Regions from separate parts of the Streptomyces sp. NPDC031265 genome, predicted to be linked through region 3. Evidence: riboswitches for the same ligand, from Rfam matches in the RefSeq annotation. Region 3 holds a riboswitch; each other region holds the start of a gene.
What was found. Region 3 has a riboswitch for cyclic di-AMP ahead of ACZ499_RS00070 (M23 family metallopeptidase). Riboswitches for the same ligand answer to the same signal wherever they lie in the genome.

Region 1 (5,370 bases), on a different contig from region 3:
GCACCCCGTGCTCGCCGCACTCCGCGACCGCCTCCGGCACCCGTTCGGCCGGGACCGCGACGACCGCGAGGTCGACCTGCTCCGCGATCTCGCCGAGCGAACGGACCGCCCGGACGCCGTCGACCTCCGAACCGCCCTCGGGGAAGGCCCGGTTGACCGCGTACGCACGCCCGGTGAACCCCGCGCCCAGCAGGTTGCGCAGCACCGTGCGCCCCACGCCGCCCGGCGCGCGGCCGGTGCCGATCACGGCCACCGAGCCGGGGGCGAGCAGCCGCTGCACCGAGCGCGACTCCGCGCGCTGCTCTCGGGCGCGCTGCACGGCCAGCGACTCGGCGGTCGGCTCCAGATCGAGCGTGAGATGGACCGAGCCGTCCTCGAAGGAACGCTTCTGCTGGTAGCCCGCGTCCGTGAACACCTTGATCATCTTGTTGTTGGCGGGCAGCACCTCCGCCGCGAACCGCCGGATCCCCCGCTCGCGCGCGACCGCCGCGACGTGTTCGAGCAGTGCGGAGGCGACCCCGCGCCCCTGGTGGGCGTCCTGGACCAGGAACGCCACCTCGGCCTCGTCGGCCGGCGCCGAGGCGGGCCTGCCCTGCGCGTTGATCCGGTCGTAGCGGACGGTCGCGATGAACTCGCCGCCCACCGTCGCCGCGAGCCCGACGCGGTCCACGTAGTCGTGATGGGTGAAGCGGTGCACGTCCTTCGCCGACAGCCGGGGGTAGGGCGCGAAGAAGCGGTAGTACTTGGACTCGTCCGACACCTGCTCGTAGAACGAGACGAGCCGCTCCGCGTCGTCGGTCGTGATGGGCCTGATCCGCGCGGTCCCCCCGTCGCGCAGCACGACGTCGGCCTCCCAGTGGGCCGGGTACGCGGGGTCCTGCGTCTTCTCCTGCGGAGCCTGCATACGGGCAGCCTACGGGTCGCGGGGCCGCTGCGGTCAGGTCAAGGTAGGGGGCAAGGTGGAGAGGGCGGCCAGGGCCGAAGGGCCGCCGGATCCGGGACCGACGTCGGCACGAGCACTGCGCAGGACATGAGAGACTGGTCTAGACAACCGTCAGAGATTTCGAAGGGCATCACCATGGCTGAGCGCCGCGTCAATGTCGGCTGGGCCGAGGGCCTGCACGCCCGCCCCGCTTCCATCTTCGTCCGCGCCGCCACGGCCTCCGGCGTCCCCGTGACGATCGCCAAGGCCGACGGCAACCCGGTCAACGCCGCCTCCATGCTCGCGGTGCTCGGCCTGGGTGCGCAGGGCGGCGAGGAGATCGTGCTGGCTTCCGAGGCGGAGGGCGCCGAGGCGGCCCTGGACCGTCTGGCGAAGCTGGTCGAGGCGGGCCTTGAGGAGCTCCCCGAGACCGTCTGACCGCACCCGGTCGGCCGAACCCGGCCCGGGCCGGCGCGTCACCGCACTTCGCGAAACGGAGCCGCGGACCCTGAATTCAGGGTCCGCGGCTCCTTTCGTTTTAAGCGAGTGGTACGGGTCGCGCGAACCTCTTACCCGCGCCGCTGATTTCCGGCGGCGATTTCGGGCAGCGCGGAAGAACCCCGCCGAATCACTCCCTTTGTATACGGCGACCCCGTTAAGCGCGGGCGCTCGCGGTGTTTACTGCATGTTGCGAAGTCCTCACGTCCACCGGGTGCCGCAGGCGATAGGCGGAAAACGCGCGGTCGGCGTGGTGGGCGGCCAGCGATCTGGCCCGCTCGGCGTTGCCGCGCGCCAGCGCGTCCACGATCGCCCCGTGCTCCGCCCAGCACTCGACGGGCAGCGCGGGCTGCTCCACCACGTACATCCAGGCGATCTTGTGCCGCAGCTGGGTGAGCAGCGAGATGAGGCCGGGACTGCCGGAGGCCTGGGCCAGCGTCTCGTGGAACCAGCCGCCCAGCGAGCGCAGATCCTCGCCCTGGGCCCGCCGGATGCGGTCCTGGCCCAGCCTGACCAGGCCGCGCAGCACCTTGAGATGGGCCTCGGTGCGCCGGGCGGCCGCCCGCGAGGCGGCCAGCGGCTCCAGCATCGCGCGCAGTTCGAGCAGGTCGGCGGCCTCCTGCTCGGTCGGCTCGGCGACACAGGCCCCGGCGTGCCGGCGCGTGGTGACGAACCCCTCGGACTCCAGCGTGCGCAGCGCCTCGCGGACCGGGACGCGCGAGACCCCGTACCGCCGGGCGAGCACTTCCTCGGTGAGCCGGCTGCCGCGCGCGAAGAGTCCCGCGACGATGTCGTCGCGGATTGCCGTGCATACCGATTGCGCTGGAATGCGCATGACCGAACCTCCGCCTTAATCCCCGCGAAACGCGGTCGATCGACGCCTGTTCGGTGACTCTATTCGAGCGGTTGTTAATTCCCGGTGACATGCCGTATGCAATGCATATCTTTTGGCCACGGACGGCTCCCGGCTCGCCCGACGGCGACGCCGAAGCCCCCGGCGCGGACGCCGGGGGCTTCGGTGGAGGTGCGGGGACGGCCGCGTCAGACGTTGACGCCGTGCGAGCGCAGATACGCGATCGGATCGATGTCCGAGCCGTACGACGGGCCCGTGCGGGCCTCGAAGTGGAGGTGCGGGCCGGTGGTGTTGCCGGTGTCGCCGGAGATGCCGATCTGCTGGCCCGGCTCGACGCGCTGGCCGACGGAGACGCCGATGGACGACAGGTGGCCGTACTGCGTGTACGTGCCGTCGTTCATGCGGATGACGATGTTGTTGCCGTAGGCACCGCCCCAGCCCGCCTCGACGACGGTGCCCAGGCCGACGGCGTGCACCGAGGTGCCCTCGCCCGCGTGGAAGTCGATGCCGGTGTGGCTGCCGGAGGACCAGATCGAGCCGCCGGTCTTGTAGCCGGTGGAGACGTAACTGCCGTCGATCGGGGCGACGAAGGAGTTGAGGCGCTTGCGCTCGGCCTCGCGGGCGGCGCGCTCCTTGGCGGCGCGCTCCTCCTTGGCCTTCGCCTCGGCCTTGCGCTTCGCCTCGGCGGCGGCGCGGGCCTTGTCGGCGGCGTGCTTCTGGGCGGCTGCCTGGGCGTCGATGCGGTCGGCGAGGGAGTCGCCGACCGCGATCGCCTGGGTGATGCCGGTGTCCTCGACGGAGGCCGCGGCGGGCGCCGAGGTCTCGGCGGCCAGGGCCGGGGAGGCGAGGGTGCCCACGACTCCGGCGGTGGCGAGAGTGGCGATGCCCGCTATGTTCGCGCTCTTGCGCGACATGGCGCTCGGACGACGGTGCTTCCCGGTGGCACGGGTGAACGCCATGAAGGGGCGGTGTCCTTTCCTTCCATCTCGCCTACCGGGTTAGCTGACGGGTTCGGAGCTGGAAGGTCTCCTACGGGCTCCTCCGCGGGCGGAGGCGTCCGATTCACCCCAGGGACTGAGTGGGTCCCCGGCTCCCCTGGCTCGCGCCAGTTGGGGACTCGGCGATCGCTGTCCGGTGCCGCGACTGCGACGGATGGTGACGGACAGCGCGACCGACGCTAGACGGCTGATCTTTCAATCACCAAACAGACACGTCTTTTTGTTGCACACGCCACATGACAGACAGGCAACCTCCCCAACAAATCGGACATACAGGAGGACCCCGGCGGCACATCGGCCACCGGGGTCCTCCTCCCGCGCACGCGTCCGCGCGCGCCGGTCCGCTCAATCAGCCCGCGACGACGGTGACTTCACCGATGCCGAGCGCCTTGACGGGCTCCTCGATCTGCGCCGCGTCCCCGACGAGGACGGTCACCAGACGGTCCACCGGGAAGGCGCTGACGACCGCCGCGGTGGCCTCCACGGTGCCCGTGTCGGCCAGCAGCGCGTACAACTGCGCCTGGAAGTCGTCCGGGAGGTGCTGCTCGACCTGGTCGGCCAGCGTCCCGGCGACGGCGGCCGCCGTCTCGTACTTGAGCGGGGCCACGCCCACCAGGTTCTGCACGGCGGTCTCCCGCTCGGCGTCCGTCAGCCCCTCGGCGGCGAGCTTGCGCAGCACCGTCCACAGGTCGTCGAGGGCCGGGCCGGTGTTGGGCGTGTCGACCGAGCCGCTGATGGCGAGCATGGCCGCGCCGGTGCCCTCCGCGCCGGAGCGCAGCACCTGACCGTACGCACGCACTCCGTACGTGTAGCCCTTCTCCTCGCGCAGGACGCGGTCCAGGCGGGAGGTGAGCGTGCCGCCCAGGCAGTACGTCCCGAGGACCTGGGCGGGCCAGACGCGGTCGTGGCGGTCCGGGCCGATCCGGCCGATCAGCAACTGCGTCTGGACGGCGCCGGGCCGGTCGACGATGACCACGCGGCCGGTGTCGTCGGCGGTGACCGGGGGCATCGGGCGCTCCTCGGCCGGGGTGCCGGTCCAGGCGCCCAGGGTGTCCGCCAGGATCGCGTCCAGGTCGGTGGCGCCCAGGTCGCCCACGATCACGGCGGTGGCCGCCGCCGGGCGTACGTACGCCTCGTAGAAGGCCCGCACCGCCCCCGTGTCGATCCGCGTGACGGTCTCCTCGGTGCCCTGGCGCGGGCGCGACATGCGCGCGGTGGCCGGGAAGAGCTCCCTGGAGAGCTGCTGGGCGGCGCGCCGGGCCGGGTTGGCCAGCTCGTGCGGGATCTCGTCCAGGCGGTTGCGGACCAGCCGGTCGACCTCCGCGTCGGCGAACGCGGGGGCGCGCAGCGCCTCCGCGAGCAGGCCGAGCGCCTTGGCCAGCCGGGAGACCGGCACCTCCAGGGAGACCCGCACGCCCGGGTGGTCCGCGTGCGCGTCCAGGGTGGCGCCGCAGCGCTCCAGGTCGGCGGCGAACTCCTCGGCGGAGCGCTTGTCGGTGCCCTCGGAGAACGCGCGCGCCATGATCGTGGCGACGCCGTCCAGGCCCGTCGGCTCGGCGTCCAGCGGGGCGGCGAGGAAGATCTCGACGGCCACGACCTGCTGGCCGGGGCGGTCGCAACGCAGCACGGTGAGCCCGTTGGGCAGGGTGGCGCGGCCGGGGGCGGGGAACGCCCAGGGACGCGCGGTGCCGGCGGCCGGCTGGGGATGGAACTGCATGGTCACGCCGGTCTCGCTCACTGCTCTGCTCCCTCTGCGTCGGCGTCGGCCGCGTCGTCTGCTTCGGCGGTGGTCGGCTCGTACACCAGCACCGCCCTGTTGTCCGGGCGCAGGGTGGCCCGGGCCGCGTCCCGCACCTCCTCGGCGGTGATGTCGAGCACCCGGTCGACGGCGGTCAGGGCGAGCTGGGGATCGCCGAACAGCACCGCGTACCTGCAGAGTTCGTCGGCTCGGCCGGCGACCGTGCCGAGCCGGTCCAGCCACTCGCGCTCCAGCTGGGCCTGGGCGCGCTCCATCTCCTCGGCCGTGGGGCCCTCTTCGGCGAACCGGGCCAGCTCGTCGTCGACGGCCGACTCGATGTCGGGGACCTCGACGCCGCCGG
Region 2 (5,370 bases), on a different contig from region 3:
TCGCCACCGACCCGTACCCCACGTACGGGTGGCTGCGGGAGCACTCGCCGGTGCACTGGACCAAGCTGCCCAGCGGGGTCGAGGCGTGGCTCGTGACGCGGTACGCGGACGCCAAGCAGGCGCTCGCCGACCAGCGGCTCTCCAAGAACCCCGCGCACCACGACGAGCCCGCGCACGCCAAGGGCAAGACCGGCATTCCGGGCGAGCGCAAAGCCGATCTGATGACGCATCTGCTCAACATCGACCCGCCGGACCACACCCGGCTGCGGCGGCTGGTGTCGAAGGCGTTCACTCCCCGTACGGTCGCCGAATTCGCGCCCCGGGTGCAGGAGTTGACCGACCAGCTCATCGACCGGTTCGCGGCGGGCGGCGAGGCCGACCTCATCCACGAGTTCGCCTTCCCGCTGCCCATCTACGCCATCTGCGACCTGCTCGGCGTGCCGCGCGAGGACCAGGACGACTTCCGCGACTGGGCCGGGATGATGATCCGGCACGGCGGCGGCCCGCGCGGCGGCGTGGCCCGGTCGGTCAAGAAGATGCGCGGGTATCTCCTCGAACTCATCCACCGCAAAAGGGAGAACCCGGGCGACGACCTCATCTCGGGCCTGATCCGCGCCAGCGACCACGGCGAGCACCTCACCGAGAACGAGGCCGCCGCGATGGCCTTCATCCTCCTGTTCGCCGGTTTCGAGACGACCGTGAACCTCATCGGCAACGGTGTGTACGCGCTGCTGCGCAACCCGGACCAGCGCGAGCGGCTGCAAGCCTCGCTCGCGGCCGGGGAGTCGGACCTGCTGGACACCGGCGTCGAGGAACTGCTGCGCTACGACGGGCCCGTGGAGCTCGCCACCTGGCGGTTCGCCACCCGGCCGCTGACGATCGGGGGTCAGGACATCGCGGCCGGCGACCCGGTGCTCGTCGTCCTCGCCTCCGCCGACCGTGACCCCGAGCGGTTCGGCGCCCCGGACACGCTCGACCTCGGCCGCCGCGACAACCAGCACCTCGGCTACGGCCACGGCATCCACTACTGCCTGGGCGCCCCGCTCGCCCGGCTGGAGGCGAAGACCGCGCTGGCGACCCTGTTGCGCCGCCTTCCTGACCTGCGGCTCGGGGCGGATCCTGCCGATTTGCGCTGGCGCGGCGGGCTCATCATGCGCGGACTGCGTACGCTTCCGGTCGAGTTCACGCCCACCCGAACTGACAGCCCGTCAAAACTGTGACTTTGGCGTTATCGCGGGTGCATCGACTTGTGACAAGCGTTCGAGTACGGCTACGTTCACCCCTCGACTCGGCAAACCAGGCTCAACGCCCGGCCCAGTAGTCACAGACGTAGTCACACGGAAGGCCACAGCATGCGCTCCGGGAACGGACGGCACCGCCGACCCCGCCAGGCTCCCGCACTCGTCGTCGCGGCGGGGGTGACCGGCTCGGCCCTCGCTCTTCCGCTCTTCGCCGCGAGCGGTGCGAGCGCCGCCACCGCGACCACGTGGGACCGCGTCGCGGAGTGCGAGAGCGGCGGCGCGTGGAGCGCCGACTTCGGCAACGGCCTGTACGGCGGCCTCCAGCTCTCCCAGGAGACCTGGGAGAGCTACGGCGGCACGGCGTACGCCTCGCGCCCCGACATGGCCAGCCGCGCGCAGCAGATAGCCGTCGCCGAGAAGGTGCTCGCGGCGAAGGGCCCCAAGGCCTTCACCAGCTGCTCGACGGTCTCCGGGCTCACCTCGGGCGGCGGTGCGCCGGCCGTCGACCCGGGCGCCACGCCCTCGCCGTACGTCCCCTCGGAGGAGGGGGCCGCGACCCCGGACGCCTCCACTCCGTCCGCGCCCGCGAAGACGACTCCGGCGCCCACGACGCCGTCCGGTCCGGCCTCCACCGCTCCCAAGCCGTCCACGACGTCCTCGGCGCCGTCCACGGGCGCGAGCGGGCGGCCCGGGTCCACGACGCCGTCCAGCCCGGCCACCGGCTCCACGGACTCCGCCTCCGGCGGCAAGCACCGCGGCACGCCGGACCCGGCCGAGGGTGGCACCCCCGCCACCACCGAGCCGGGCAATACGGAAAACAGTCATGAATCGGGGCGTCACGCCTCGCGAGGTGACGCCGACTCACGTGAGGCGGGCGACGCGCTCACCGGGGGTGGCGGCTACACCGTCCGCGTCGGCGACAACCTGTGGGACATCTCGCGCTCGCACAAGGTCGAGGGCGGCTGGGCAGCGCTCTACAAGGCGAACGAGAAGACGATCGGCTCCGACCCGGACCTCATCGTGCCCGGCCAGAGCCTTGATCTGAACCTGGCAAACACGGACAACCCGGCCACGCCCAAGGGGTAGTTCAGGGGCCTATGTCCACTTCTGTGCAAGTGAGACATGGGTCTCTTTCCGTCAACTGGCGTGTCCCGTCCGTCCGGTACGGGCGTTACGCCCCCGACCTGCGGAAACAGGGGTTGCGGAGGGGTACGTGGGGGCGATTTCTCCCCGATGTGCCCCTTTGAACATCAGGGGTTGGTGTGATTACGGTCGGAGCGCTCGTCACCACGGGCCCCTTCGACCGGGAACGCCGAATCCTGCCGCCGGTCGCGGGGAACAGTCGACGCTCGATGCGCCGTAGGCAGGAGCGGGGGACCCAAGGTAAGCGCCGGGCCCGGCCGTTGAAGGACGTACGCCATACGGCGGGACGTACGAGACGGCCGACAGGACCGGCTTGGGGTGAAGACGCGCCAGCACGGCGCGGCCGGGCCACTCACTCGCCCGAACCCGACAGCTCACCTCGCAGGCGTCGGTGAGGAGAACTCCATGCTGCTTTCCGGCAAGGGCAAGCACCGTCGCCCGTCCAAGGCCGTCCGCGTCGTCACGCTCGCCGGTGTCACCGGTGCGGCCGTCGCCGCCCCGCTGATGGCCGCGGGCTCCGCCTCCGCCGCCTCCGTCTCCACCTGGGACGCGGTCGCCCAGTGCGAGTCCGGCGGCAACTGGTCCATCAACACCGGCAACGGCTACTACGGCGGTCTGCAGTTCTCGCAGTCCTCCTGGGCCGCGGCGGGCGGCACCCAGTACGCCTCCCGCGCCGACCTGGCCACCAAGGGCCAGCAGATAGCCACCGCCGAGAAGCTGCTCGCGATGCAGGGGCCGGGCGCCTGGTCCTGCGCCGGTGCGGGCAACCTGACGTCCGGTGGCGCGTCCGCGAACGTGGACACGTCCGGCTCGTCCTCGAAGGCCGCCACCCCCAAGGCCGCCCCGGCCCCGAAGCGCGAGTCCGCGCCCGCCTCGCGCAGCGAGTCCCGCCCGGCCCCGGTCAAGACCGGCACCGGCGAGTACAAGGTGAAGGCCGGCGACACCCTCGGCTCCATCGCCGCCGCGCACGGCGTCAAGGGCGGCTGGCAGAAGCTGTTCGAGCTGAACAAGGACGTCGTGAAGGACGCGAACCTGATCTACGTGAACCAGCAGCTCCACCTGAGCTAGGCGCTCCGCTCGGGGGTGGGGGCTGCGTTGCGCGGCTGCGGGCCATCCGTGGCTGCTCGCGCAGTTCCCCGCGCCCCTTTTCGGCCCGGTGTTTGTCCGCGGATCGTCTGTGGCTGGTCGCGCAGTTCCCCGCGCCCCTGAAAGCGCCCCTGCGGGGCGATCCCTGCGGCGACCCCAACCCCCCCCCAGGGGCGCGGGGCTGTGACATTTTGCGGCTCCGCCGCGTGGGCGCGACCAGCCAGCCACGGTCCGCAGACGAACACCAGCCAGCCCCGCAGGGCCCCGCATTCCACCGCCCCCCGCCGGGACGGTTTTGTTTTGTTCGGGAACATTTTGCCCCCCGTTTCGTCCCACGGGCCGGTCGGTCGGCTGGTGGATGCCCCGGAGGCGGTTAGGCTCAGGGGTGCCGGACCGCGCGGCCCGGCGTATTCGCGTCACATCCCAGAAGGAGATGCTCGTGCCGTCCATCGACGTCGTCGTAGCCCGGGAAATCCTGGACTCCCGAGGCAACCCCACGGTCGAGGTCGAGGTCGGCCTCGACGACGGCAGCACCGGTCGTGCCGCCGTCCCGTCCGGCGCCTCCACGGGTGCCTTCGAAGCCATCGAGCTGCGTGACGGTGACCCCAACCGTTACCAGGGCAAGGGCGTCGAGAAGGCCGTCCTCGCCGTGATCGAGCAGATCGGCCCGGAGCTCGTCGGCTACGACGCCACCGAGCAGCGCCTGATCGACCAGGCGATGTTCGACCTGGACGCCACGGACAACAAGGGCTCGCTCGGCGCCAACGCCATCCTCGGCGTCTCGCTCGCCGTCGCGCACGCCGCCTCCGAGGCCAGCGACCTGCCGCTGTTCCGCTACCTGGGCGGCCCGAACGCGCACCTGCTGCCCGTTCCGATGATGAACATCCTCAACGGTGGGTCGCACGCCGACTCCAACGTCGACATCCAGGAGTTCATGATCGCCCCGATCGGCGCGGAGTCCTTCTCCGAGGCGCTGCGCTGGGGTGCCGAGGTCTACCACACCCTCAAGGCCGTCCTGAAGCGCAAGGGCCTGTCCACCGGCCTCGGCGACGAGGGCGGCTTCGCCCCGAACCTGGACTCCAACCGCGCCGCCCTGGACCTGATCCTGGAGGCCATCAAGGAGGCCGGTTACGCCCCGGGCAAGGACATCGCGCTCGCGCTCGACGTCGCCGCGTCCGAGTTCTACAAGGACGGCAAGTACGAGTTCGAGGGCAAGTCCCGCTCGGCCGCCGAGATGACCGAGTACTACGAGGAGCTCGTCTCCGCGTACCCGATGGTCTCCATCGAGGACCCGCTGTACGAGGACGACTGGGCCGGCTGGAAGACCCTCACCGACAAGCTGGGCTCCAAGGTCCAGATCGTCGGCGACGACCTCTTCGTCACCAACCCGGAGCGCCTGGCCCGCGGTATCGAGGAGGGCTCCGCGAACGCCCTGCTCGTCAAGGTCAACCAGATCGGTTCGCTGACCGAGACCCTGGACGCCGTCGAGATGGCCCAGCGCAACGGCTTCAAGTGCATGATGTCCCACCGCTCCGGCGAGACCGAGGACGTCACCATCGCCGACCTCGCCGTCGCGGTGAACTGCGGCCAGATCAAGACCGGCGCCCCGGCCCGCTCGGACCGCGTCGCCAAGTACAACCAGTTGCTGCGCATCGAGGAGATCCTCGACGACGCGGCGGTGTACGCGGGCCGCAGCGCCTTCCCGCGCTTCAAGGGCTGATCAGCCGACCGGCTGAGCAGTCCTGACATGGGCTGACCGCCCTGTCGTACGTACGTCCCCGGCCGCGGTCCCGTACCGTGTCCGGGGACGTTGTACGTACGTGAGGGGAGCGGGGCGACATGGCCAAGGGCAACCGGGACCGGTTCTCCACCGCGGCCCGGCTCAAGGGGCTCGGTGAGC
Region 3 (5,370 bases):
GTACAACCCCTATCTGCGCTGAAAGCGCTGGAAGCGCTGGAAGCCCCGGGCTCGCCGGGAGCTACGCCGAGGCGGTCTTGAGCTCGCTCAGCTCCGCGTCCGTGAGCTCCAGGTCCGCGACCGCGAGGAGCGCGGGCAGCTGCTCGACCGTACGGGCCGAGGCGATCGGGGCGACCACGGTCGGCTGGGCGGCGAGCCAGGCGAGCGCGACGCTCGCGGGCTCGGCGCCGTGCGCCTGCGCGACGCGGTCGAGCGCGGCCAGCACCTTCGCGCCCCGGTCGGTCTCCAGGTGCTTGGCGGCGCTCCCGGCCCGCGCGCTCTGCACGTTGTGGCCCGGGCGGTACTTGCCGGTGAGGAACCCGGCGGCGAGCGAGAAGTAGGGGACCGCGGCCAGGCCCGAGCGGGCGGCGGTGTCCTGGAGGCGGCCCTCGTAGGTGCCGCGCGAGACCAGGTTGTAGTGCGGCTGGAGGGCGACGTACTTGGCCAGGCCCTCGCGGTCGGAGAAGTCCAGCGAGTCCCGGAGCCGCTCCGGGGAGATGTTGGAGGCGGCGACGGCGCGCACCTTGCCGTCCTGAACCAGCTGGTCGAGGGCGGTGACGATCTCCTCGACCGGGACGGACTCGTCGTCGAAGTGCGTGTAGTACAGGTCGATGTAGTCGGTGCCCAGCCGGCGCAGCGAGGCCTCGGCGGCTGCCTTGATGGTGGGGGCCGCGAGCCCCTTGAACCCGGGGTGCGCGCCCACCTTCGTGGCGACGACGACGTCCGCGCGGTTGCCGCGCGCCGCCAGCCACTTGCCGATGATCTTCTCGGACTCGCCGCCCTCGTTGCCGGGGATCCAGGACGAGTACGTGTCGGCCGTGTCCACGAAGTTGCCGCCCGCCTCGGTGTACGCGTCGAGCACCGCGAACGACGCGGCCTCGTCGGCGGTCCAGCCGAAGACGTTGCCGCCGAGGGCGAGCGGGAAGACGGAGAGGTCGGAGGCGCCCAGGGGGCGCAGAGAGGTCATAGAGGGTGAACGGGCGGGCGGTGCGCGGCTATTCCGCGCCCCCACCTGCGCCCCCTTCTGGGCATCCGCCCACGCCTCCGCCCACGCCTCCGCCCACGGCGAGCACGCCCTACGGGTTGAGGCCCTTCGACTGCAGCCACGCCATCGGGTCGATGCCCGTGCCGCCCGGGGTGTGCACCTCCAGGTGCAGATGCGGGCCCGTCACGTTGCCGGTGGCGCCGACGCGGCCGATCGTCTCGCCGGTCGTCACCTTCTGGCCCGCGCTGACCGCGATCGAGGACTGGTGGCAGTACCAGAGCTCCGAGCCGTCCTCCAGCTCGATGACCGTGCGGTAGCCGTACGAGCCGGACCAGCCCGCCGACTTGACCGTGCCGCCGTGTATCGCCTTGAGCGGGGTGCCGGTGGGAGCGGCGAAGTCGAGGCCGGTGTGGTGGCCGGAGGACCACATCGAGCCGGCCTCGCCGAACGTCGAGGTGATCGTGTACGAGGCGACCGGGAGCGAGAAGCTCTTGGCGAGCTCGGCCAGGCGCTCCTCCTCCGCCTTCTTCGCGGCGGCCTCCTCGGCGGCCTTCTTCGCGGCCGCCGCCTTCTGCGCCGCGGCGCTCTGGGCGGCCTTCGCCTCGGCCGCCGCCTGCTGGGACGCGGCCTTCTCGGCGACCGCCTTCGCCTCGGCCTCGGCGTCGTTCTGCTGCTGCTCGGCCTGCTGGAGGATACGGGCGCGCAGGGCCTCGCCGGCGCCGGTGGCGCCCTGCTCGGCGTCGGCCCGGGAGACGCCCGCCATGGTGAGGGGGGCGCTCGCGACGGCTCTGTCGGCCTGGGCGGCCGGGGAGGCGTCGGGCTTCTCGTCGCCCGCGATGTCGGAGATCAGCGTGCCCACGCCCGGCAGGGACTTGACGTCGGGGAGGTTGTCCGCGACCGAGTCGGGCAGGGATATGGAGACCGGCGGCTTGCTCTGCGCGCTGGCCATGCCGCCCGCGCCGACGGCCGCGATGACGCCTACGCCGAGGACGGTGGAGCTGCGGGCGAGCCCGCCGCGCTGCTTGGCGACGCGGTGCCGGCCGCGCACGGAGGCGACCGATTCCTCGGTGGGGTTCCACTCCTCCCACACCTCGGTGTCACCGGGCGCGGTCCCGTACAGGGAGACAGGGGGAACCGGCTGGGTGCCGAGGGCAGGCTCGTTGGACGCCACGGGGGCGCTCCTTTCCTTCCTTCTCGCCTACCGGGTTAGCTGACGGGTTCGGAGCAGGAAGGTCTCCTACGGGCACCTCTTCGAAGGTACAAAGGTGCCCGATTCACCCCAAGTTGGTGGTTCCCCGGTTCCCTTTCGGGATTCGGCGCGTGCGCACGGTGCCGCCTCTGCGACGGCTGGGACGACCGCGCTGCGTTATCGAACGTTAATAGACAGGGGGACCGGATTCCAAGCAGTTCCCCCTGATCGTCGGGGACAACAGTTGACGGTGTGTCAGTTGTTATGCACAGGGGGGTTGTTCGGCTACACAACGTCACGGCACCACGGGCATCGTCCGCCGCCGCTCCGGCTGCCGCACCCCCGGCCGCCCCACCGCGAGCAGCGCCATGTCGTCGTTCGCGCCCCCGCCCGTATGTCTGCGCACATCGTCGATCAGCGCGTCCAGGACCCCGTCGGGCCCCGGGAAGATGCGGCCGCGCAGCCGCTCGTGCGGGTCGTAGAAGACCCCCGGCGGCTCCACCGAGCGAGCCTCGGAGAGGCCGTCGGTGTAGAAGAGCAGCGTCGCCCCGGCCGGGAAGGGGTACGCGTCCGCCCGGTCCGGCCACACCCCCAGGTCCGCCATCCCCAGCGGCAGCGCGGGGTCGGACGGGGTGAGCGCGTCCAGGGCCCCGTCGGCGTGGAGCAGCAGCGGCTCGGGGTGGCCCCGGTTCACCAGCCGCACGGCCCCGGCGCCGCGCGGGATCTCGGCGAGCACGGCCGTGGTGAACCCCTCGACGGCGTCCAGGCCGTCGCGCCGGGTGCCCTCCCGGGTCAGCGCGCGCTCCAGGCGCCCGGCCACGGCCTCCAGGGTCGACTCCTGCTCGGCCGCCTCCCGGAACGCCCCGATGACCACGGCCACCGCCTCCACCGCCTCCAGGCCCTTGCCCCGCACGTCCCCGACGACCAGGCGCACCCCGTACGGCGTGTCCTGGACGGCGAAGAGGTCCCCGCCGATGAAGGCGCCGGCCTGGGCCGCCTCGTACCGCGCGGCCACCTGGAGGCCCCCGATGCGCTCGGCGGGCGTCGGCAGCACGGCGCGCTGGGCGGTCTCCGCGATGACCCGGGCCGAGGCGAGGCGTTCGCCGCTGCGGCGCAGCATGCGGTTGGTGAAGAGGGCGAGAACGCCGACGGTGGTGACGGTGAACAGCTCGCTGACCGCCTCGCCCGTGCTGGGGACGTCGTGCAGATACTCCGTGAGCAGCACCGCCCCGACCGCCGAGGCGCCCGCGACGGCGGTGCCGGCCGGCCCGAAGAACGGGGCCGCGATCAGCGGCGCGGCCGCGAAGAGGGCGGCGGCGGTCAGATCGGGCGGCGTCGCCGCGTCGAGAACGACCCCGGCGACCAGGAGCAGCGCGGGCAGGACGCGCACCAGGCCGAGGCGCCGGGAGCCCTCCCGGCCGCCGCCGTCCGATCGCTGCCGCACCTGTGGTCTCCTGCCCGTCCGCAGGGCCGCCGACGTTCCGCGCCCCACCCAGGGTGCCCGGCTCCGCCGCACGCGGCGAGCCCACCTCGGCCAACCGGGTGCGGCCTCAGTGCCGGTCGGCGCCCGTGGCGATCAGCCGGGCCCGGCATCGGCGGGGCCCGGCCCGGCCCCGTACACAGGTCCCCCGGGCGTGCCGCCGGGCCGCCGGGTCGCCGTGCACGGAGGGGACGCCGCCCTTCGTGTACGGGGGCGCGGTCACCCAGGGCGCGGGGGGCGACAGGGGCAGCGACAGGGGCAGCGACAGACACATCAGCAGCGCGCACAGGCCGATGAACAGCGGCACGGCCGGCACCTTCCGCCGCGTCGCCGCTCGCAGCAGTCCCGCCACATGCTCGCGCATAGCACACGCGAGACTACTGTACGTATACCCCTCAGTCGGTGAGGTGCCGTCCGGCATACACCTTCAGGGCGTCCCGGACGAGGACGGCGGTGCCCTCGCCGTGCCGGTCGTAGTGGGCGCCGAAGCGCGGGTCGTCGACGTACATCTGCCCGAGGCCGATGACGTAAGCCCTGGTCACCGGCATCGTCGTGGACAGCCAGGCGACATGGCGGCGGGCGATGTCCTGCGCCGCCCCGCCGTCGGCTGCGAGCCCTTCCGCGTGCGCCCGGCCCCAGTCGCGGGCGATGTCCTCGTGCTGTTCGAGGAACGCCGTGCGCTGCTCCTCGGTGAGCGAGCGCCATGAGCGGTCGCCCTCGGCGTACGCCTCGCGGCCCCAGCGCCGGGTCACCTCCTCCTCGTACCGCGTGTGATCGAAGCCGTCGAGCACTTCCTCGGCCATCAGTTCCTCTCCCCTCTCGGTCTTGCGCAGCGTGGTGGCCACCGACGCGATCTGCCGTCCGATCCGCGCCCGCTCCTGCTCAAGCAGCCCCAGATGCGTACGCAGGGCGGCGGCGGTGTCGCGCTCGCCCTCCAGCACCTCGGCGATGACCGGCAGCGAGAGCCCGAGCCCGCGCAGCAGCAGGATCCGCTGCAGCCTGACCAGGGCGTCCTGGTCGTAGTAGCGGTAGCCGTTGGCTCCGACGCGGCTGGGCTCCAGCAGGCCGAGCTCGCCGTAGTGCCGCAGCGTGCGGCTGGTCGTCCCGGCCCTGCGGGCGATCTCCTGGATCGACCACTCCTTGGCGGACCACTCCGTGCCCTTCATGTCCTTCACGCTAGAACTTGACGTTGCGTAAAGGTCAAGCGCAGGCTCGTGGCCCATGCACGAACTTCGCTCGCCCGCCGCCCTGCCCTGCGACCCGCCGCTGCTGTGGGCCGCCCAGGGCCTGACCGGGGCCTCCCGCGCCCGCGCCTGGGCGAGCGGGGACGGCCGCGCCTTCGCCGTCGCCGTCCCCGATCTGTCCCGCCACGACCGGCTGGCCGTCTCGGGGCCCGTCGGATCGCTGGCCCCGCTGGTGGCCGGGGTGCTCGCCGAGACCGGCCCGGGCTACCGCCCGCTCGGCGACGAGGCGACCGTCCACGCGCTGGTGGAGGCGCTGCCGGGCCTGCGTCCGGTGGCAGCCTTCGGCTGGATGAGCCGTACGCGCCCCCTGTCGTCCGCCGAGGCAGGCGCGGCGGACGAGGGCAAGGCGCGGTGGCTGGCGGACGACGACGCGGCGGAGATCACCGCGCTGCTCGCCGAGGCCTTCCCCGGCTCGTACGCGGTGCCGGGCGCG
Region 4 (5,370 bases), on a different contig from region 3:
GAGGACCGACCGCAGCTGGTTGATGTCGCCGTCGCGGACCATCTTCCAGAACTCGGCCCCGTCGGCGGGGTCCGTCAGCGGTATGTTCACATTGCGCACCCCGGGCAGGTCCACGTCCGGCCCCTCCAGCTTCTGGTCCGCCGCGTTGCGGAAGTCGAAGATGGTGTGCAGCCCGAGGGTGGCGAGGAAGGCAGCGTCCTGCTCGGTCGCGTGTGCCAGGTGGCCGCTGCGGAAGAGCCGTCCGTGCCGCAGCCGGCGGCCGTCCACGGTCGGCAGTCCGCCCACATCACGGAAGTTGCGCACCCCGGAGAGCTCGGGTTCGGTCGAAGGGACCTGCGGAGTCTGCTGCGTCACGTTCGCTCCTGATGTGGTTCGAAAAAAGATCACGCCGCCTCGATCCGACGATACGACATGGGTTCCCGGGGCAATCATCTCGACGGCCCGACCGGAAGGCGACCCCCTCGCACCCGTTGCCCTCGCGGCGATGGACCCCCGATCCTGTTGCTGGTGTTCGTGCCTGTGCGTACCTGTGCGGAACTGGGGAGTCGGGATGATCGAGACTACGGACGGACGGGTGTGGCTGCTCTCCGGTCGCACCAGCGGCTATGCGCTGCACCTCACGGACCACGGGGAACTCCTGCACCTCCACTGGGGCCCGCGCCTGGCCCTCGCCGACGCCGAGGCACTGGCCGCCCAGCCCCTGCCGCCCTACTGGCCCTTCGAGTCACCACTGGATGGCCAGGAGGAGTACGTGGTGGAGGGCGGGCCCCGTTTCGCGCGCCCCGCGCTCTCCGTACGGACCCCTCGGGTGCGCGGCACCGAGTGGACCTTCGCGGACGCCGTGGTCGACGGCGACGAACTGCGGCTGCGCTTCGCCGACGCCGTGCACCGCCTGGGGCTCACCCTGCACTACCGGATGCGCGACGACGCCGACGTCGTCGAGCGCTGGGCGACCGTCGCCCACGAGGGCACGGCCGGTGACCCGGACCTGGAGCTGCTGCGGGCCGACGCGGCCGTGTGGACGCTGCCGCTGCGCGACGGCTGGCGGCTCAGCCAGCTGCACGGCCGCTGGGCGGCCGAGTCCCGGCTCGTACGGGCCGACCTCACCCCGGGCGACAAGGTGCTCGGCAGCCGCCGCGGCCACACCGGCCACCAGCACCTGCCCTGGGTCACCCTGGACGCCGAGGGCACCGCCACCGAGGAGAGCGGCGAGGTGTACGGGTGCGCGCTCGGCTGGTCCGGGTCCTGGCGCATCGCCGTCCAGCACCTGCCGGACGGCCGGGTGCAGATCAGCGGCGGCGCCGGGTACGACGACTCCGGGCTGCTGTCCCTGGCGCCCGGCGATTCGTACACCACACCGGTCTTCGCCGGGCTGTGGAGCCCGGACGGCTTCGGCGGGGCCAGCCGGGAGTGGCACGCCTGGCAGCTGGCCCGGGTGATCCCGGATGCCGAGCGGGTGCGGCCGGTGCTCTTCAACTCCTGGGAGGCCACCGGGTTCGACATCTCCGAGCCGCAGCAGCGGGCGCTGGCGCACCGGGCGGCGGCGATGGGCGTCGAGCTGTTCGTCATCGACGACGGCTGGTTCGGGGACCGCACCCATGATGCGGCCGGGCTCGGCGACTGGACGCCCAACCCCGAGCGCTTCCCCGGCGGCCTCAAGCCGCTGGCCGACGAAGTGCACGCGCTGGGCATGCGGTTCGGGATCTGGGTCGAGCCGGAGATGGTCAACGCCGACAGTGCGCTGTACCGGGCGCACCCGGAGTGGGTGCAGCACCAGAGCGGACGCCGGCGCACCGAGTTCCGCAACCAGCTCGTGCTCAACCTGGCCCGCCCGGACGTCCAGGAGTACCTCTGGGAGCAGCTGGACGGACTCCTTTCGAGCGCGCCCGTCGACTATGTGAAGTGGGACTTCAACCGCTGCTTCACCGACGCGGGCTGGCCCGGCGAGGAGTATCCGCAGAAGCTCTGGATCGAGCATGTCCGGGCGCTGTACGGCCTGTTGGAGCGGCTGCGGGCCGCGCACCCCTCGGTCGACTTCGAGTCCTGCTCGGGCGGCGGCGGCCGGATCGACCTCGGCATCCTCTCCCGTACGGACCAGGTGTGGACCTCCGACAACACCGACCCGCTGGACCGGCTCGCCATCCAGGACGGCTTCAGCCAGCTGCACCCGGCCCGGGTGATGGCCGCCTGGGTCACCGACAGCCCCAACACCCTGCTCAACGGCCGCCGCAGCAGCCTGCGCTTCCGCTTCGGGAGCGCGATGGCCGGGGTGCTCGGCATCGGCGGGGACCTCACCCGGTGGAGCGAGGCCGAGCTGGCCGAGGCGCGCGGGTGGGTGGAGCTGTACAAGGCGATCCGGCCGGTGGTGCAGCTCGGGGCCCAGTACCGGCTGCGGCCGCCGCGCGGGGGGCTCAGCGCCGTCCAGTACGTGCGCGGCGACGACACCGTGGTCCTCGCCCACCTCCAGGCCCAGCGCTACGGCGAGCGTCCCCCGGCCGTACGGCTGCGCGGTCTGGACCCGGCGGCGGCCTATCGGTGCCTCGACACCGGGGCCGTACACAGGGGAGCGGTATTGCTGCACCGGGGTCTGGACACCGGGCTGCGGGGCGATCTTGATGCGGCGGTGTTCCGTTTCCGGCGGCTTGGCGAACTCCCGGCATAAGGAATTCGCGCTCTTGGCACGCCGAAGATCTCCATCGGGATGCACTGACCAAAAGTGGACAGAATGGGGCGATAGGTGGCGGGAAGGGGTGAATCGGCTAGAACTTTAGCCCGGATTGGGCGATTTGGTGGCTCCTGTCCATCTCCCCGGCGGGAAGGGGAGGTTGCCCGTGAGCAGCGTCATATCCGTGACGTTCCGTGGTGGCGGCCCGAATGAATTCCCCGTTCCGGCGGGGCCTGTTGGGAATTCCCGTCGACGCAGGGTGACCAGAATTCCCGGAGGAATTCCCGGCCGGGAATGCCGAAGGCGAATGGGTACTTGTCGTGACCCGCCGGGCTCGCTTACGGTCACCGCAATCCGGGTGGACCGCCGAATCCTGCCACCGCTCGGAATCCGCACCCATCCACGCGTGGCAGGAGCGGGGGACCCAGGTAAGCGCCGTCCGGAATTCCGGCACGGCTCGGGGTGAAGCCGGAACACCGCACGCGGTGCCCGGCCGGGCAGCTCCAGCCCGAACCCGACAGCTCACCTCGCAGGCGCCGGAGAGGAATCCGCCATGCCCGCGAAGGGTAAGCACCGCCGTCCCAAGTCCAGCCCGATATCCCGGGGCATGGTCGCCGCCGGTACGGGCGGCGCCGCGCTCGCCATCCCGCTGCTGGGCGCCACCGGCGCGCACGCCGCGGTGAAGACCGCCGCCCCCGCCACCGCGCCCCAGCAGGCCGTCCGCGCCGCCGGGACCTTCATCGCCGCTCCGGCCGCCGCCCCGCAGGCCGTGCCCGCCACATACAAGGTCAAGAGCGGCGACTGCCTGTCGCAGATCGCCCAGGACCACCGGCTCGGCGGCTGGCAGCGGCTCTACAAGGACAACCGCGAGGTCGTCGGCTCCGACCCGGCGCTGATCCGCCCGGGCATGAAGCTCACCCTCGGGGCCAAGGTCCCGGGCGGCGGCGCGTCGCACGGCTCCGCCAAGGCGAGCGGTTCGCACGACTCCGGTACGAAGAAGTCCGCCCCCCGCACGGCGAAGTCCTCCCCGGCCGCCTCCGCCCCCAAGGCGGCCGCCGCCGCCGACACCTCCTCGTCCGCCACCGCGAACCAGGGCTCCGCCTCCGGCTTCCGCGCGCCGCTCGACAGCGTGAGCATCGGCACCCCGTACCGCATGGCCGGATCCATGTGGTCCAGCGGCTACCACACGGGCGTCGACTTCGCGGCCGACACCGGCACCACGGTGAAGGCCGTCGGCGCGGGCACGGTCGTCTCGGCCGGCTGGGGCGGCGCGTACGGCAACCAGGTCGTCATCCGGCACGCCGACGGCATGTACTCCCAGTACGCCCACCTCTCGCAGTTCTCCGTCTCGGCCGGGCAGACCGTGACCGAGGGCCAGCAGCTCGGGCTCTCCGGCGCCACCGGCAACGTCACCGGCCCGCACCTGCACTTCGAGATCCGTACCACGCCCGACTACGGCTCGGACGTCGACCCGCTCGCCTACCTCCGCCAGCAGGGCGCGAACCTCTAACGACCGTTGCCCCGTCGGCAATTGGCGCGTATTCCCGCTGCGGGAAACTGACCGGGTGGTCTATATCACCCATCGTCAACCCCTCCTTACGGTCGCGTAGGTCACACCCATAAGGGAAAGATGTGGTCTCGTGGCAGACGATTCGAGATCATTCAGCAGCGGTACGTTCGGGTCGTACACGGCGCTCGGCGACAGCTTCACGGAAGGCGTCGGCGACCCCGGCCCGGACGGGGCGTTCGTCGGCTGGGCGGACAGGTTCGCCGTGCTACTGGCAGACCAGCGACCGGAGGGGGCCTTTCGCTACGCCAATCTCGCGGTCCGCGGTAGGCTCCTCGACCAGATCGTCGAGGAGCAGGTGCCGCGGGCCAAGGAGCTCGCGCCCGACCTGGTGAGCTTCTGCGCGGGGGGCAACGACATCATCCGGCCGGGCAGCGACCCGGACGACGTGGCCGAGCGCTTCGAGCGCGCCGTGGCCGACTTGAAGAGCGCGATCCCGACGGTCATGGTGACCACCGGGTTCGACACGCGCGGGGTGCCGGTCTTCAAGCATCTGCGGGGCAAGGTCGCCACGTACACCGCGCACGTGCGCTCCATCGCGGACCGCTACGGGTGCCCGGTGCTCGACCTGTGGTCGCTCAAGTCCGTTCAGGACAGGCGGGCGTGGGACGGCGACCGGCTGCATCTGTCGCCGGAGGGGCACACCCGGGTCGCGCTGCGCGCCGCGCAGGTGCTCGGGCTGCAGATCCCCGCCGACCCGGACCAGGCGTGGCCCCCGCTGCCGCCGCGCAACACCCTGGACGTGCGGCGCGACGACATCCACTGGGCGCGCGAGCACCTGGTGCCGTGGATCGGACGACGGCTGCGCGGCGAGAGCTCGGGCGACCACGTGGAGCCCAAGCGCCCGGATCTGCTGCCCCTCTGACGCATCATCAGCGCCGTATCGGAGCAGCTTTCCTCAGTGCGGTGCGGCCCCGCGCCCCCATAGGGGCGCGGGGCTGTGGCATGTGCGGCTCCGCCGAGACGGGGGTCCCCCTGTTCGAGTGAAGCCGAGAACTTGGGGGAGCGACCGGCCACAGACGGCCCGCAGCCGAATCACCGCTGCGTCAGCAGCCTCCGCTCCGTCTCCGGGTCGAGTCCGACCCGGGGGCGGTCCGGCCGCTGCGGAGCCTCGCCGCCGATCGATTCGAGCCAGGCC

Region 1: it holds a riboswitch for cyclic di-AMP, as region 3 does, so the genes downstream of both, ACZ499_RS10910 (M23 family metallopeptidase) here and ACZ499_RS00070 (M23 family metallopeptidase) in region 3, are expected to answer to the same signal.
Region 2: it holds a riboswitch for cyclic di-AMP, as region 3 does, so the genes downstream of both, ACZ499_RS36255 (transglycosylase family protein) here and ACZ499_RS00070 (M23 family metallopeptidase) in region 3, are expected to answer to the same signal.
Region 4: it holds a riboswitch for cyclic di-AMP, as region 3 does, so the genes downstream of both, ACZ499_RS29960 (M23 family metallopeptidase) here and ACZ499_RS00070 (M23 family metallopeptidase) in region 3, are expected to answer to the same signal.

Annotation. Positions count from the first base shown of each region.
Region 1 covers NZ_JBVIHM010000005.1:165,577-170,946, reverse strand. Annotated here, with positions in the region: gene ACZ499_RS10925 (bifunctional acetate--CoA ligase family protein/GNAT family N-acetyltransferase) at 1-904, opposite strand, end outside; gene ACZ499_RS10920 (HPr family phosphocarrier protein) at 1,079-1,360, shown strand; gene ACZ499_RS10915 (GntR family transcriptional regulator) at 1,578-2,255, opposite strand; gene ACZ499_RS10910 (M23 family metallopeptidase) at 2,462-3,232, opposite strand; cyclic di-AMP (ydaO/yuaA leader) riboswitch at 3,246-3,406, opposite strand; gene ACZ499_RS10905 (M16 family metallopeptidase) at 3,621-4,988, opposite strand; gene ACZ499_RS10900 (M16 family metallopeptidase) at 5,006-5,370, opposite strand, start outside.
Region 2 covers NZ_JBVIHM010000039.1:28,089-33,458, forward strand. Annotated here, with positions in the region: gene ACZ499_RS36245 (cytochrome P450 family protein) at 1-1,220, shown strand, start outside; gene ACZ499_RS36250 (transglycosylase family protein) at 1,353-2,327, shown strand; cyclic di-AMP (ydaO/yuaA leader) riboswitch at 2,587-2,787, shown strand; gene ACZ499_RS36255 (transglycosylase family protein) at 2,790-3,452, shown strand; gene eno (phosphopyruvate hydratase) at 3,904-5,190, shown strand; gene ACZ499_RS36265 (FtsB family cell division protein) at 5,310-5,370, shown strand, end outside.
Region 3 covers NZ_JBVIHM010000001.1:20,397-25,766, forward strand. Annotated here, with positions in the region: gene ACZ499_RS00060 (PrsW family intramembrane metalloprotease) at 1-22, shown strand, start outside; gene ACZ499_RS00065 (aldo/keto reductase) at 62-1,006, opposite strand; gene ACZ499_RS00070 (M23 family metallopeptidase) at 1,116-2,195, opposite strand; cyclic di-AMP (ydaO/yuaA leader) riboswitch at 2,205-2,353, opposite strand; gene ACZ499_RS00075 (PP2C family protein-serine/threonine phosphatase) at 2,509-3,657, opposite strand; gene ACZ499_RS00080 (hypothetical protein) at 3,764-4,057, opposite strand; gene ACZ499_RS00085 (MerR family transcriptional regulator) at 4,089-4,859, opposite strand; gene ACZ499_RS00090 (GNAT family N-acetyltransferase) at 4,915-5,370, shown strand, end outside.
Region 4 covers NZ_JBVIHM010000024.1:99,324-104,693, reverse strand. Annotated here, with positions in the region: gene ACZ499_RS29970 (tyrosine-protein phosphatase) at 1-354, opposite strand, end outside; gene ACZ499_RS29965 (alpha-galactosidase) at 551-2,662, shown strand; cyclic di-AMP (ydaO/yuaA leader) riboswitch at 3,049-3,214, shown strand; gene ACZ499_RS29960 (M23 family metallopeptidase) at 3,219-4,175, shown strand; gene ACZ499_RS29955 (SGNH/GDSL hydrolase family protein) at 4,306-5,097, shown strand; gene ACZ499_RS29950 (NAD-dependent epimerase/dehydratase family protein) at 5,268-5,370, opposite strand, start outside.